DNA from 2 places in the Pseudomonas sp. R151218B TE3479 genome. Region 2 is predicted to be linked to the other one. Evidence: riboswitches for the same ligand, from Rfam matches in the RefSeq annotation. Region 2 holds a riboswitch; the other holds the start of a gene.

Region 1 (6,820 bases), 3.0 Mb from region 2:
CGGCCTGTTGCTCAACCACGGCCAGGGTCTGCGCCACGGTTCGCCGTGCCAGCGTCTTGAGGGGCTGGTTGTTGAGGCGAATGTCGCCCCGGCTGGGGGCGCGCACGCCCGCCAGCAGTTTGAGCAGTGTGGATTTTCCCGAACCGTTGGGCCCGACGAGGCCCAGGGTTTCGCCCCGGCGGATGTCCAGGTGGATATCGTGCAACAACTCGGCGTCGCGCACTTGGAACCCGAGGCCGGAACAACTCAGCACGGAGTCGCCGATAACAGAGCTGACGGCATTCATCGGGCATTGCTCCGACCGATCAGGATCAACGCGAACACCGGAGCGCCCACCAGTGCCGTGATAACGCCGACCGGGATCACTTGGCCTTTGATCAGCGTTCGAGAGAAGACGTCGGCGGCGATCAGAAACACCGCGCCACCCAGCGCACTCGCCGGCAACAGGCGCGCATGCCGGGTGCCCAGCAACAAACGCACGGCATGGGGAATGACCAACCCGACAAAACCGATGGAGCCCACAATCGATACCATCACCGCTGTTACCAGCGCCGCGCAACTGATCAGCAGAAATTGCACCCGGCGTACCGGAATGCCAAGGGAGGCGGCCGAGTCGGCGCCAAAGGTAAAGGCGTCCAGCGCCCGCCGATGCCACAGGCACACCGCGAGACCGATCAATGCCACGGGCACCGACAGCCACACCGACGGCCAACGCACCCCACTGAGATTTCCCAGCAACCAGAACATGATGCCGCGAGCTTGTTCGGAGCTGGCGGACTTGGTAATCAGAAACGCGGTGAGCGCATTGAACAACTGCGAGCCGGCAATGCCGGCCAGGATGATCTGCCCGGTGCCAGCGGGTGAGCGGCTGGCACGGGCCAGCAAAACGACCAAGGCGAACGCGGCAACGGCCCCGATAAAGGCCCCGACCGACAACGAAATCAGCCCCGCCCCAATGCCCAGTAGCGCCACCAGTACCGCGCCTGTCGAGGCGCCGGCGGAGATGCCGAGCAGGTAAGGATCGGCCAACGGGTTACGCAACAGCGATTGCAAGATCACCCCGCAGGTCGCCAGGCCCGCACCGCAGGCCGCCGCCACCAGCGCACGGGTCAGCCGGTAGTTCCAGACGATGCCTTCGTCTATCGGGTCGAGGGCATAACCTGCGGCCCACAGTTTGTTGGCCAGCACCTGGAACACCACATTCGGTTCAATACTCGTTTCACCGATGGCCACACCGACAATCACTGCCAGGAGCAGCGTCATCAACGCCAGCAACGTTCGAATCAGCGTCGAAGTCATTTCGGCAGGTCGTAGCCGCTGATGGCCGTCGCCAGGGTTTCCAGGCCGCCGAACATTCTGATGCTGGCTTGCATGGCCATGGCGTCGAGAATGATGATGCGGTTGTTTTTCACCGCGTCCATATTGCGGGTCACCGGGTCACTGCGCAGAAATTGCAGCTTCTTTTCATGGTCATCAGCCGGAAAGCGTCGGCGGTCCATGCGGGCAATGACCAGGAAGGTCGGATTGGCCTTGGCGATGGTTTCCCAGCCGACGGTCGGCCATTCCTCGTCGGACTCGATCACGTTGCGCACGCCCAGGGTACTGAGCATGAAGTCTGGAACGCCTTTGTGCCCAGCCACATAGGGATCGATATCCAGGCTGGCGCTGGAGAACCAGAACAGCGCGCTCGTCTGCTTCAGATCCTTGGCCTGCACCGTGGCGATAGACTTCGCCAGGCTGGCCTTGAGTTGGGCGTTCAACTGCTGGCCACGCTCTTGTACGTCGAAGATCTCAGCCAGCTGGCTGATGCTCTTGTAGATACTGTCGATGCGAAACGCCTCCAGTCGCGTGCCATCCGCACCGACCAGATTATCCTTGGCCTCGCAGTCGGAGGGCATCAGGTAGGTGGGGATCTTCAGTTCGTGAAACTGCTCGCGGGTACCGACCACGCCTTGGGGGCCGACCGTCCACTCCAGTTCCGCCACCACCAGTTGCGGGCGTTTGCCGATCACCGCCTCGAAGCTCGGCTCGTTATCGGCCAGGCGTTCGATCTTGTCGTTCTGCGCCTGGTATTTCACCGGCACATCGTTGAACCAGAGCGAAGTGCCGACCACTTTGTCGCTCAACCCCATGGCATAGAGCATTTCAGTGCCGGCCTGGCCGATGGTCACGGCGCGACTGGGGGACTGCTCAAAGGTCAGCGTGCTGCCGCAATTCTCGAGGGTCAGGGGATAGTGAGTCGGGGCCGCGTGGGCGAGGCTCGGCAGACCCAGGGCAATGACGAGGGGGGCAAGGCGCGGCAGCAGCATGATGCAAACTCCAGTTGACCGTACACGGAGCAGGGACGGACTGGAAAACACATCATCGAACGCTGCCGCTGAAGCACTGAAGTGCCGATCGGCCCAGTGACGCGCAACGCAAGGATGCCCTTCCCGGACACCCCGCCGGTTAGTGATTGACTTGGCCGGCAGGTCTCCTGACTGATGCGTCATCGCCTGGCTCCAGCCTTCCCGGGGCAATCCCAGTGGCCATTGAGGAGCAGGCTCAGCACCTACAGTTGCGGGGGCAGTTCCGTTTGATGCCATGCGAGCATCTCGGATTCCCTATTAGTCCCGTGGGGGAACCGGCGATCGGCATGGTAGTCGATCAGGGTGTTTATCACCACTCGCCACTGAGGGTCATCTCCTGGCGTCGTGCGATTGCGGGAATGATTTTCGGGAGGTGCGGCATAGCGCCGCTTCTTGCTATTCTGATCGCCCTCTTCATGGACGAACACTGAGACAAGCCATGGCTAACGACACCCCATCACACATCGGGAAGATATTGCTGGGCCTGCTGTTTGCCCTGATTGGTATCGGCCTGTTGAGCATTGCCATCAATCTCATGCTTGAGCGACGCGAGTTTCTCGACCGCGCACAGACCGCCGATGGCATCGTCAGCCACTTGAATGCCGGTGGTTCGCATCCTGAGATCGCCTTCACCACGAGCAGTGGTGAAAAAATCTCCTACCCCCAGGGCGGCTTCATCTTCGGCTATCAGCAGGGTCAGCCGGTGCGGGTGCATTACCTGCCCGAGCAGCCGGCCAACAGCGCCATCGTTGATGACTCGGGCGCGCTGTGGGGCACTTCCGGGGGCCTGGGTCTTATCGGTCTGGTGTTCACGCTTGTCGGTCTGGCAAAAGCTATCCGTCAGCGCGGTCGCGGTGCGGTTCATTCACATAAAGGACTTTAAACGTATGAGCTACAACATCCCGATCCCGGTCAATGAAAGTCGCTGGCAGTATCAGACCGCTAGCGGTGGCGGCCTGACCGTGGTCATGGTGGCGGGCAGCGGCGGTTCGATCATCCTGCGTTCGCCCCAGGGCGAGGACGTCAGCTACCGCTACGGCGGCGTCGGGGTAGGTGCCGGATTTGGCGCGCGGCTGCCGCGTTTCGGCAAGATCAACATCCAGATCAAGGGTAAGAGTGTTGGTGGGGCGGGGGCAGCTGAGGCTTTTCCCAGCACCGGCAAGGTGTTTGTCAGCGACGCGTTGGTCAGTCGCGACCTGACCAGTGACGACATCACCGGGCCTTGCATGTACACCGAAGTCGGGGTGGGCCTGGGAATCGGTGGTTCGGCCACGGCGCTGTTGTTCGGGCTTGATCCCAAGTTGCTGGCGTTGTCGATGGCACTGAGTTCCAACCCGGCGACTTCGCTCATCGCTTCTACCTTGGTCAACCAGCGGTTGGCGAAGTCGGCCAAGGGGGCGGTGGTCATGGCCGGCATGAACGCTGGCCTGCAGGCCGGTGGTGGCGTCGCGGTTTACATAGGCTATCTGTTCTAGCCTGGGGCGAGGCCACGGTGCCGATTAGAAAAAACTGTGCTTCTTCCTGAGGGGAAAGCGCTGTTTTTTTGGGGCTTGTCTTGGATTTTTGGGTTTGTGTGTATATCCGTTTCTGCGGTAACGGCTACTTATGGTTCCGCCCTTACGGCGGCTCACTTTTGAGAAGCGCAAAAGTAAGCAAAACGCTTTAGCCCCACCACTCGGTGCCTCGCCTAGGCTCGGCATGCCCTCTCTCCGGCATTGCTCCGTGGGCCCGCCGCGAAGGGCCATCCATGGCCCAGCGCGGCTATCCCGGCATCCATGCCGGGATGCCCACTCCACAATGCCTGCGTTCGGCCAGCGTGGTTAACGGGGCGCCGAGATCAACGTCCACCGCGAGGCGGCCTTATAGCCGACCTGGTTCTTGATGGGGACCGCGCTTCTCCTGTGGGAGCGGGCTTGCTCGCGAAGGCGATGTCACTGTCGATGAAGATGTTGAAGGGGCTGGCCTCATCGCGAGCAAGCTCGCTCCCACAGGTTTTTTGTGTTGTGTGCAGATGCTGTGAACACCTGGCGAATCCATGTGGGAGCGAGCTTGCTCGCGATAGCGGTAGTTCAGCTACAAAGATGCCGGATGTGCCCCCGTTCTTGCTTTGCTTTGCTTTGCTTTGCTTTAGATCTTGATCTCGATCTCGGCGCCCCATTAACCACGCTGGCCGAACGTAGGTATTGCGCAGTGGGCACCTCGGCATGGATGCCGAGGTAGCCGCGCTGGGCCACGGATGGCCCTTCGCGGCGGCCCACGGAGCAATGCCTACGTTCGGGCATGCCGAGCCTAGGCGAGGCACCGAGTGGTGGGGCAAGAGCGCTTTGGTTACTTTCGCGCTTTTCGAAAGTGACCCGCCGTAAGGGCGGAACCGCCAGCGGCCGTTACCGCAGAAACGGATATACACCCAAACCTAAATCCTGAGAAGAATCAGCGAAGCCAAGCGCCTACAACAAACCACCGGTCGGACTCTGCTGGTGCCAACGAGGGGGCGGCGTGCGAATCCTTATTGCTCTACTAGAGTGACGGGTCCAGCACCCGTTAAAGGATTAACCCATGGCAACCACTGACAGCGCGATGGCAAATACCCATACCGTGAGAACTGGCCCGGGCACTGTCCAGGTCGACCTCACCGGCCAATTCGATGATAACCAGAGCATCATTATCCAGCCGGACGGCAAGATACTGGTCGGAGGCTATACCGAGTACCTGGCATGGGGATACCCCGGGGCGCCGGGCGAGGAGAGCTACGGCTACGAACAGAACCATTCCGTTATCCGCCTGAACGCGGACGGTAGCCTGGACACCAGCTTCCATGAGGGTGGCGTCGACAGCATCCCTGCCGCCATAGCCCCGGCGTCGCGCTACGAGCTGACGGCGGTACAGTCCGATGGCAAGGTGCTTATCGCCATAGCGCTGGACACCGGCGTACAGGTGGAGCGCTTCAACAGCGACGGAACACGCGATGCCACCTTCGGCCAAAACGGCGCTATTACGGTCGACATCAGCCATGACTTCAAGGACATCGACCTGACGGCCAATACCGATGGCACATTCCAGGTCAGCGCCCGCGGGTTTGACCAGGCCACAGTGACCAGGATTGGCAATGACGGCACGTTCGTCGATGGCTTTGGCAACCATGGCGTGCTGACCGTCGACATTCCCGAAGATGCCTACTACAACGGCGGGATTTCTACTGCGGTGCAGGCAGATGGAGGCGTTGTAGTCGGGGCTGCATACAATGCCGTTGCTGGGGGCGATCCGACGTACGCCTTGCAGCGCTTCAACTCCGACGGCCAGCCAGATACCCATTTCGGTGATGGCGGAGTCCTCTACTTGAGCAGCGCCATGGGGTTTGGCGAAGATTCAGTGGTCACCGTACAGGCTGATGGCAAGATCATCGTGATGGGGCATGGCGAAGGCAGCACCTTGGCGACTGTAGCGCGGCTTAACGCTGACGGCTCCTTTGATACCGGCTTTGGCTCCAATGGCACGGTGACCTTCGAGGCCGACACGCCTGTGGCTCTGACGGTACAGGGCGATGGCAAGATCCTGGCTGCCGGCACGAGCAATGGGGACTTCAGCGTCATCCGCTTGAACGCGGATGGCAGTGTGGATAGCCGTTTCGGCAGCCAGGACGGCAAGCTCCATGTGGACGGATATGCCGGTGAAGAAATCTTGCAGGGGACCGATGCTGCCGAAATCATCCACGGCTTGGCGGGTGACGATGTACTCCAAGGCAACGGCGGACGCGACTTTCTGCAAGGTGGCGCTGGCGCTGACATCTTGCGTTTTACCGAACTGAACGACAGTTTCCGCACGGCAACGCAAAACAACAGCGACCGGGTCCAGGACTTCGACGCCGCTGAGGACCGCATCGACCTGATTGCCCTGGGCTTCACCGGCATTGGCGACGGCCATGACGGCACCTTGGCCATCACGGCCAGCGCGGACGGCACTCGCACTTACCTCAAGAGCTACGACGCGGATGACTCCGGGCAACGGTTTGAACTGGCCTTGGACGGCAACCTGGTGGGGCAACTGGACAGCTCCAACCTGGTGTTCACCGCGCCCACTGTTGAAGGTACGTCGGCCAACGATACGATTACCGGTTCTGCCTTGTCGGAAATCATCTATGGCCTGGGCGGCAATGACCGTATCAACGGCGGTGCGGGGGCTGATGTCATTATCGGCGGCGCCGGCGCTGACCGCCTCAACGGCGGGGATAGAAGCGACATTTCGTTGTGGACAGATAACCATCAAAACGACGACGTGTTCCGCTATACCTCTACCGAGGACAGCTACCGCACTGACAACCAGAGCTTTGCCGACCTGATCGAAGGCTTCACGGTTGACGACAGGATCGATGTATCGGCCCTGGGTTATACCGGTTTCGGAGAGGGTACGGGCACTACGTTGGAGATGGTTTACAACAAGGAGCTGGACCGCACTTATCTGAAGGATGCGGAAGC
Region 2 (8,161 bases):
GTCGGCGCTGGCCAATTGGTCGGCGAACAGTTCGTGCAGCGGCGATTCGTGATCCAGGTTCGGATCGAGTTTGCGCTGGGCATCGACCTGGTCCGGGAAAGCGGCGAAGGTGCCGGCGGCCACGGCCGGGCTGTCGACCACGGTGATCACCGCATCGACCGTGCAGGCGCTGCGGATTTCCGGCCATTGGAAAGCCTGGACCAGCGGCTTGGGCAAGGCCAGGCCGGAGGTTTCGATGAGGATATGGTCGAGGTCGCCACGCCGGGCCACCAGCTCGCGCATCACCGGGAAGAACTCTTCCTGCACCGTGCAGCACAGGCAGCCGTTGGCCAGTTCGTAGACGCGGCCGTTGGCCTCTTCTTCGGTGCAACCGATGGAACACTGCTTGAGGATCTCGCCGTCGATACCCAGCTCGCCAAACTCGTTGACGATCACGGCAATGCGCCGGCCTTGGGCGTTGTCAAGCATGTGCCGCAGCAAGGTGGTTTTACCCGAACCGAGGAAGCCGGTGACGATGGTGACGGGGAGTTTGGCCAGTGTTTTCATCGGATGCCCTTTGGCAAGGTGGCGGGCAAACCGGACGACAACCGCGGGCACAGGTGTGCACGGAAGATTTCGCCACCGGATCACCCCGCCCGGTTGTAGTGAGAATCTGTCTCGAGGCAGGTCTCCTGGCTGACGGCGGGCCAGTCTTCCGACTGGCGATGGCTGCGCCTTCCCGTGCGCCCTGGATAAAGGGCATGCACAGTGGCCTTGCAGAAACCTCACCGTTCACAGTTGCGGGGGCAGCCGCGGCTTGGACCGCGTTCCCTTCTTAGCTTCGGCGCAGACCGAAGAACCTCGAAGGCGCAAGGCTACGCAGGGTGTGGGGGCGGGTCAATCTCCACAAGGAAGTTCTGCGGTGTCCTTACCACCGCCATCGCGAGCAAGCTCGCTCCCACATTGGATCCCGCAGCCCTCTGTGGGAGCGAGCTTGCTCGCGATGGGCTGCGCAGCGGCCCCCTGTGCATTGACGACTCCGCCCCACCCATGCTCTCCTGTGCGCCTAGTTACGGGTGCCCTTCACAGGGTGAAACGGGAAACCGGTGAATCGTGTGCTTTACTCCAAAGCCACGTCAGTCCGGTGCTGCCCCCGCAACGGTAAGCGAGCGAAGCGTCTGAACCACTGTGTCCCCGGACATGGGAAGGTGACGCTTGCAGGCAAGGCTCAGCCCCTGCCCCTCGCGAGCCCGGAGACCGGCCCATGACTCAAGCATCAACAAACCCGCGGTGGGCGGGCGCTGTTCGAACCTTGGCGGTCTTTCGCCCGGGGTCTCATTGCGCTCGCATCCCCCATGGAACAAAAACAGAGGGAAGCGCCATGTCGACCATCAGCAGCACCGCCCGCACCGCCAGCAGCACCACCACCCTGAGCCAACGCCTGAGCGCCGCGATCCTGGCTTCGATCCTGGGCGCGGGGCTGGTCTATTTCGCCGGTTTCTCCCACATCGAAGCGGTGCACAACGCCGCCCACGATACCCGCCACAGCGCCGCCTTCCCGTGCCATTGAGAACTGACGACATGATCAAGCGTATCGCGCAGACCGCCGGCTTCAGTGGCTTGCTGGCCGCCCTGCTGCTGACCCTGTTGCAGAGTTTCTGGGTATCGCCGCTGATTCTCCAGGCGGAAACCTTCGAGAAGGCCCCGGCGACCGAGGTCCATGAGCACACCGATGGTGTGGCCCACACCCATGATGCCGAGGCCTGGGAACCGGAAGACGGCTGGCAGCGCGTGCTGTCCACCACCGGCGGTAACCTGGTGGTCGCCGTGGGTTTTGCCCTGATGCTGGCGGGCCTGTACACCTTGCGCGCACCGACTCGCACCTCCCAGGGTCTGCTCTGGGGCCTGGCCGGTTATGCCACTTTCGTCCTGGCACCCACCCTCGGCCTCCCCCCGGAATTGCCCGGCACCGCAGCGGCCGACCTGGCCCAGCGGCAGATGTGGTGGATCGGCACCGCGGCGTCGACGGCGGTGGGCATTGCCCTGATCGCCTTCGGTCGGCATTGGCTGCTCAAGCTACTGGGCGTGGCGACGTTGCTGGTGCCCCACGTCATCGGTGCACCGCAGCCCGAAGTCCACTCGATGCTGGCGCCCGAAGCGCTGGAAAGCCAGTTCAAGATCGCCTCGCAGGTGACCAACATCGCCTTCTGGCTGGCCCTGGGCCTGATCAGCGCCTGGTTGTTTCGCCGTGACGGTCAAGCCCACCACGACGCATGAACACTGGGGCGATGCTGGTGGTCGGCCTCGGTTGCCAGCGCGGTTGCCCGGCCAACACGCTGCGGGCCTTGCTCGAACAGACGTTGTCGGCCCACGGCATCACACTTCACCAGGTACGGGCCCTGGCCAGTATCGACCTCAAGCGTGACGAGCCCGGGCTGCTGGAACTGGCCGGGCAACTGGCCCTGCCGCTGACCTGCTTCAGTGCCGAACAGCTGGCCGGTTACGAGCGGCGGCTCAGTCATCGTTCCGAGATCGCCTTCGAGCGAACCGGTTGCTACGGCATCGCCGAAAGCGCCGCCCTGGCCTTGGCCGACCAATTGGGCACGACGCCCGCAACGCTGCTGATTCCCCGCCAGAGAGGCCCCAGGAGCACGCTGGCATTGGCGGTTGTGGCGTAAACCCCGATAATCGCCGTCCAGGATCATGAGCGATCTTCATCTGGGCGACGCTCACCCACCTTCCACAGGAGCCGGTCATGACCGTGTACTTCATCGGCGCCGGCCCCGGCGACCCGGACCTCATCACGGTCAAAGGCCAGCGACTGATCCGCCAGTGCGCGGTGATCATCTACGCCGGCTCGCTGGTGCCGACCGCCGTCCTCGAAGGCCATTGTGCCGAACAGGTGATCAACAGCGCCGAGCTGCATCTGGAACAGATCATCGAATTGATCAGCAGCGCCCATCTCAAGGGCCAAGACGTGGCCCGGGTGCACTCCGGCGACCCGAGCCTGTACGGCGCCATCGGCGAACAGATTCGTTGCCTGCGGGAACTGGACATCCCTTTCGAAATCATCCCGGGCGTGACCGCAACCTCAGCCTGCGCCGCCCTGCTGGGTGCCGAACTGACCTTGCCGGACATCTCCCAGAGCCTGATCCTCACCCGTTATGCTGATAAATCCCCGATGCCCGCTGGGGAGGAACTGGGCAACCTGGCACAGCATGGGGCGACCATGGCGATTCACCTGGGGGTCAATCACCTGGAAAAAATCGTCGACGAGCTGCTGCCCCATTACGGCGCGGATTGCCCGATTGCGGTGATCCACCGGGCGACGTGGCCGGATCAGGATTGGGTGATGGGGACGCTGGCAGATATTGCCGAGAAGGTGCAGGCCAAGGGTTTCCGCCGAACGGCGCTGATCCTGGTGGGAAGGGTGCTGGGCAATGATGTGTTCAGCGCATCGTCGCTGTACCGCGCCGGGCATGCGCATCTCTATCGGCCCTGACACAATCGGCAGAGCCAACCTGGGAACCCCTGTGGGAGCGAGCTTGCTCTCGATAACGACGGCACATTCAACATCATCGCAGGCTGCACCACCGCTATCGCGAACAAGCTCGCTCCCACAGGGGCGGTGGGCACAGGCTGACGACTGAAACTAGTGTGGCGAGGGAGCTTGCTCCCGCTGGACCGCGAAGCGGTCCCCAGGCAACTCATGCGCCCATCACGAAGAGCGCATCGGTTGCCTTGCGATTGCTTCGCAATCGAGCGGGAGCAAGCTCCCTCGCCACACACTCTCCGCAGCGAACACCTATCAGTAGTAGGCGTTTTCTTTCTGCGTATGGTCGGTCACATCGCGCACACCCTTGAGCTCTGGAATGCGCTCGAGCAAGGTGCGCTCGATGCCTTCCTTCAAGGTCACGTCAGCCTGGCCGCAGCCCTGGCAGCCGCCGCCGAACTGGAGCACGGCGATGCCGTCTTCCACCACGTCGATCAGCGAAACCTGGCCGCCGTGGCTGGCCAGCCCCGGGTTGATCTCGGTTTGCAGGTAGTAGTTGATGCGCTCGTTGACCGGGCTGTCGGCGTTGACCATCGGCACCTTGGCGTTCGGTGCCTTGATGGTCAGTTGGCCGCCCATGCGGTCGGTGGCGTAGTCGACGACCGCATCATCCAGGAAGGCTTCGCTGAACGAGTCGATGTACGCAGTGAAGCTCTTGAGCCCCAACGCGGTGTCTTCGGGTTTTTCTTCTCCCGGCTTGCAGTAGGCAATGCACGTCTCTGCGTACTGGGTGCCGGGCTGGGTGATAAAGATGCGGATCCCGATCCCCGGGGTGTTCTGCTTGGACAGCAGGTCGGCCAGGTAATCGTGGGCGGCATCGGTAATGGTAATGGCGGTCATGGAAACTCCTCGCAGGCTTGCCGGCAGTTTACGCCAATCATCGCGCCGGACAAAGTCCTAGTATTTTTGTCAGGAAAGCGTCCGACGGCACGGGGTTTGCCGCCGGACAAGCCGATCAGAGGTTCTGGTAGCGATTCATGTCCAGCACACCGCTTTCCACGGGCTCCGTTTCCTGGATGTACTGGCTCAGGTCATGGAAGTAATACCAGAACTGCGGGTGACTGCGGCGAATCCCCCAGCGCTCGACAATCCGCTCGAACGCCGGCCCATCCTGGGCGCCTTGCATGGCCTCGACGAATGCCGGCACTTGCCCGGCCGGAATGTTGAACATGAAGTTCGGATAGCTGCTGAGCACGCCCGGGTAGACCGTCAGCGTGTCCAGCCCCGGCTGGTAGCGCCGCTCCTCACCCAACAGGAACGCGACGTTGCTGTGGGCACGGTTGCGCAGCAGGCTGTAGATCTCTCGGTAACCGCTGGCGGTTTCTATGCGCAACAGGGTCGCTTCCGGCAGTTGATCGATCACCTTGAGCCCCGCCGCTGGGCGCGACACCAGCCGACTGAGGGCCTGCTCGGCGTTTTGCAGCGTCGGGTCGATGTTCGGGCGCGAGCAGTAGGCGCCGTCGCAGCGGTTGATCGGATCGGGGTGCGCGTTCAGATCGCCATAACGGGCCAGCAGTTGCTGGGCGAAATCACCCTTGGGGTCGCGTTCGTCAAGCTTGAGGGCGGTCGGCTTGTCATCGTCGATGGCCTCATAATCGAGCCACATCTTGAATTTGCCACCGGCCTGGTACCAGTCATCGAGGTAGCCTTCCCGGGAGTCGGCCGGCATCAAGCGCAGGAAGTTCTGCTCAGCACCGTTGCGGATCAAATCGAAATACAACCGGGTCTGGGCCTGGTGGGAGACGTTGCCGAACACGTCGAAATTCACCGCCAACTGATAATAGGTGCGCTCCAGCAACGGGAAGTCGAACAGCCACATCGTCTGCGGCACCTCCCCGATCAGCCCCTTGGTGACCGAAGCGCTGTCGAAATGCCGGAAAATGCTCAGCAGCGCGTTGTCGTTGCCGGCCCACAGCGTCGACCAGCTCGGTGCCGGCAACTCGGCATAGTTGTCGCGGCGCAAGGCCTCGTACTCGTTGCGCTTGTCACGGTAATCGAGCCACAGGCTGACGACGCTGCCCACGTCGTCGTTCTGCCCCGGCATCGCCAGCAGCGGTGTGGCCTGGCCGCGGTAGTTCGGGTCGGTGATGTACAGGTCGTGTTCGGGGGCCTGGAACAGCGCCCAGAAATTGTCGCGGATCACGTCCGTGGCGATCTGGCCCCGACACACCGGCCCGCGAATGAACGTACGCACGAAGTACTCGGCGTTATCGAGCATGAATTGGTAGCGGGCCTGGGCCGGAATCGCTTCGAAGGTGGAAAACGGGTTGGCCCGGCGCTCCGGACCGTAGCCCGGTAACGCGGTGACCTGCCACTTGCCGCTGTAGAACAGGCTCTTGATCCGCGCCATCTTCGCCGCGCTCAAGCCGTAGGTGATGTGGGTCTTGTGTACGATCACCCCTTGCACCGGCCAGAGCCGATAATAGACGCGGGTGCCGGGATCGTCGTTCGGGCGGCGGGTGTTGATCAGGTCGATGGGCTGCCCGGTGGGCGTACGCGAACGCACCCATTGGAAGAAATGCCCCGGCTCGCCGTCCTTGAAATAGATATGCGCCAGGAACCAGTGTTCGAACAACCAGCGCCCCACCAGGCTTTCCCGGGCACCGGGGGCGTTGAGCAGGTTTTCCCACTGCACCACTTGCAAGGCTTCGGCGGCGCTCGGGGCCAAGGCCTGCTGGTCGATGGGGGCGCCGGCGGCCAGCCAGCGCTGCAAGGTCTGGTATTGCTGGTCGGTCAGGCCGGTGACCGCCAGCGGCATGCCTTCGCGGGGATGCGCAGCGGCGTATTCGTCGAACTGCCCCGGCACCGGGCAGGTGTTGTCACGGTTGAGCCCAAGCACGATGTCTCCCGGCAATTTGGCGTTAGGCTGCAATGGCGTACGGTGCCCCAGTTCCAGCATCCGCGCCATCAACGCGGCCTGGCTGCCTTGGGCGTCGAGCACCGAATAGAAACCTTTGCGCTGCCAGGCGCGCTGGCCGGAGGCATCGTAGAACAAGCGCGTCGGCTCGGCCGCCTGGCGCCGCTCGCCGTCATACACCGAGAGCTTGCTCGCGCCCCGGGCCACGCCTTCGCCACTGCCCAGGTTCAACTGGCAAGCCGAGTCGTAGCAGGCATGACAGGCCACGCATTTTTCCGTGAAGATCGGCTGGATATCGCGGGTGTAGGACAGCGCTGGGGCGGGATCCCTGGCCACTGCATTGAAAGACAACAGCAGCAACAGACTGCCGAAGAAGACGCGGTACGGCATGTCGCGGGGTCCTGAAGGAGAATCCGGCGATTCTACCGGGCCAGCATCGCCTTGCAAACATGAGCGATATTCATGCAAAAGCCCCTCATGATCAAATCCTGCGCAGGTTTGCTATCATCCCGGCCTTCGTAATGGTCTTTTTTCCAGGTAGTCCTATGTCCGATCGCAGCGCTCGCCTTTATCTTCTCCAGCAAGCCCTCAAGGAACGCATCCTGATCCTCGACGGCGGCATGGGCACGATGATCCAGAGCTACAAGCTCGAGGAACAGGACTACCGCGGCAAGCGCTTTGCCGACTGGCCGAGCGACGTCAAGGGCAACAACGATTTGCTGGTGCTCAGCCGTCCCGACGTGATCGGTGCCATCGAAAAAGCCTACCTGGATGCCGGCGCCGACATCCTGGAAACCAACACCTTCAACGCCACCCAGGTGTCCCAGGCCGACTACGGCATGCAGGGCCTGGCCTACGAGCTGAACCTGGAAGGGGCGCGCCTGGCCCGCCAGGTGGCCGACGCCAAGACCCTGGAAACCCCGGACAAGCCGCGTTTCGTCGCCGGTGTGCTCGGCCCGACCAGCCGCACCTGCTCGCTGTCGCCGGACGTGAACAACCCCGGCTACCGCAACGTGACCTTCGACGAACTGGTGGAGAACTACACCGAAGCCACCAAGGGCCTGATCGAAGGCGGCGCCGACCTGATCCTGATCGAGACCATCTTCGACACGCTGAACGCCAAGGCGGCGATCTTCGCCGTGCAAGGGGTCTACGAAGAGCTGGGTGTCGAATTGCCGATCATGATCTCCGGCACCATCACCGACGCCTCCGGCCGCACCCTCTCCGGCCAGACCACCGAAGCGTTCTGGAACTCGGTGGCCCACGCCAAGCCGATCTCCGTGGGCCTGAACTGCGCCCTCGGCGCCAGCGAACTGCGCCCCTACCTGGAAGAGCTGTCGAACAAGGCCAGCACCCACGTATCGGCCCACCCCAACGCCGGCCTGCCCAACGAGTTCGGCGAATACGACGAACTGCCGGCCGAGACGGCCAAGGTCATCGAAGAGTTTGCCCAGAGCGGCTTCCTGAATATTGTCGGCGGTTGCTGCGGCACCACCCCGGCGCACATCGAGGCCATCGCCAAGGCCGTGGCCGGCTACGCGCCGCGGCAGATTCCAGAGATCCCGCGGGCTTGCCGCCTGTCGGGCCTGGAACCGTTCACCATCGATCGCAGCTCCTTGTTCGTCAACGTCGGCGAGCGGACCAACATCACCGGTTCCGCCAAGTTCGCCCGGTTGATCCGCGAAGACAACTACACCGAAGCGTTGGAAGTGGCCCTGCAGCAGGTCGAGGCCGGCGCCCAGGTGATCGACATCAACATGGACGAGGGCATG

What was found. Region 2 has a riboswitch for cobalamin ahead of AB7M32_RS15400 (CbtB domain-containing protein). Riboswitches for the same ligand answer to the same signal wherever they lie in the genome.
Region 1: it holds a riboswitch for cobalamin, as region 2 does, so the genes downstream of both, AB7M32_RS28460 (ABC transporter substrate-binding protein) here and AB7M32_RS15400 (CbtB domain-containing protein) in region 2, are expected to answer to the same signal.

Annotation. Positions count from the first base shown of each region.
Region 1 is NZ_JBRJHV010000001.1:6,492,680-6,499,499, reverse strand. It holds gene AB7M32_RS28470 (ABC transporter ATP-binding protein) at 1-286, opposite strand, end outside; gene AB7M32_RS28465 (FecCD family ABC transporter permease) at 283-1,299, opposite strand; gene AB7M32_RS28460 (ABC transporter substrate-binding protein) at 1,296-2,309, opposite strand; cobalamin riboswitch at 2,450-2,643, opposite strand; gene AB7M32_RS28455 (DUF3592 domain-containing protein) at 2,788-3,231, shown strand; gene AB7M32_RS28450 (hypothetical protein) at 3,236-3,823, shown strand; partial or broken gene AB7M32_RS28445 (nucleoid-structuring protein H-NS) at 4,496-4,582, opposite strand; gene AB7M32_RS28440 (calcium-binding protein) at 4,905-6,820, shown strand, end outside.
Region 2 is NZ_JBRJHV010000001.1:3,442,796-3,450,956, reverse strand. It holds gene cobW (cobalamin biosynthesis protein CobW) at 1-546, opposite strand, end outside; cobalamin riboswitch at 645-858, opposite strand; cobalamin riboswitch at 1,037-1,259, shown strand; gene AB7M32_RS15400 (CbtB domain-containing protein) at 1,361-1,549, shown strand; gene AB7M32_RS15395 (CbtA family protein) at 1,561-2,256, shown strand; gene AB7M32_RS15390 (cobalamin biosynthesis protein) at 2,253-2,657, shown strand; gene cobM (precorrin-4 C(11)-methyltransferase) at 2,735-3,481, shown strand; gene nfuA (Fe-S biogenesis protein NfuA) at 3,788-4,372, opposite strand; gene AB7M32_RS15375 (fatty acid cis/trans isomerase) at 4,488-6,779, opposite strand; gene metH (methionine synthase) at 6,935-8,161, shown strand, end outside.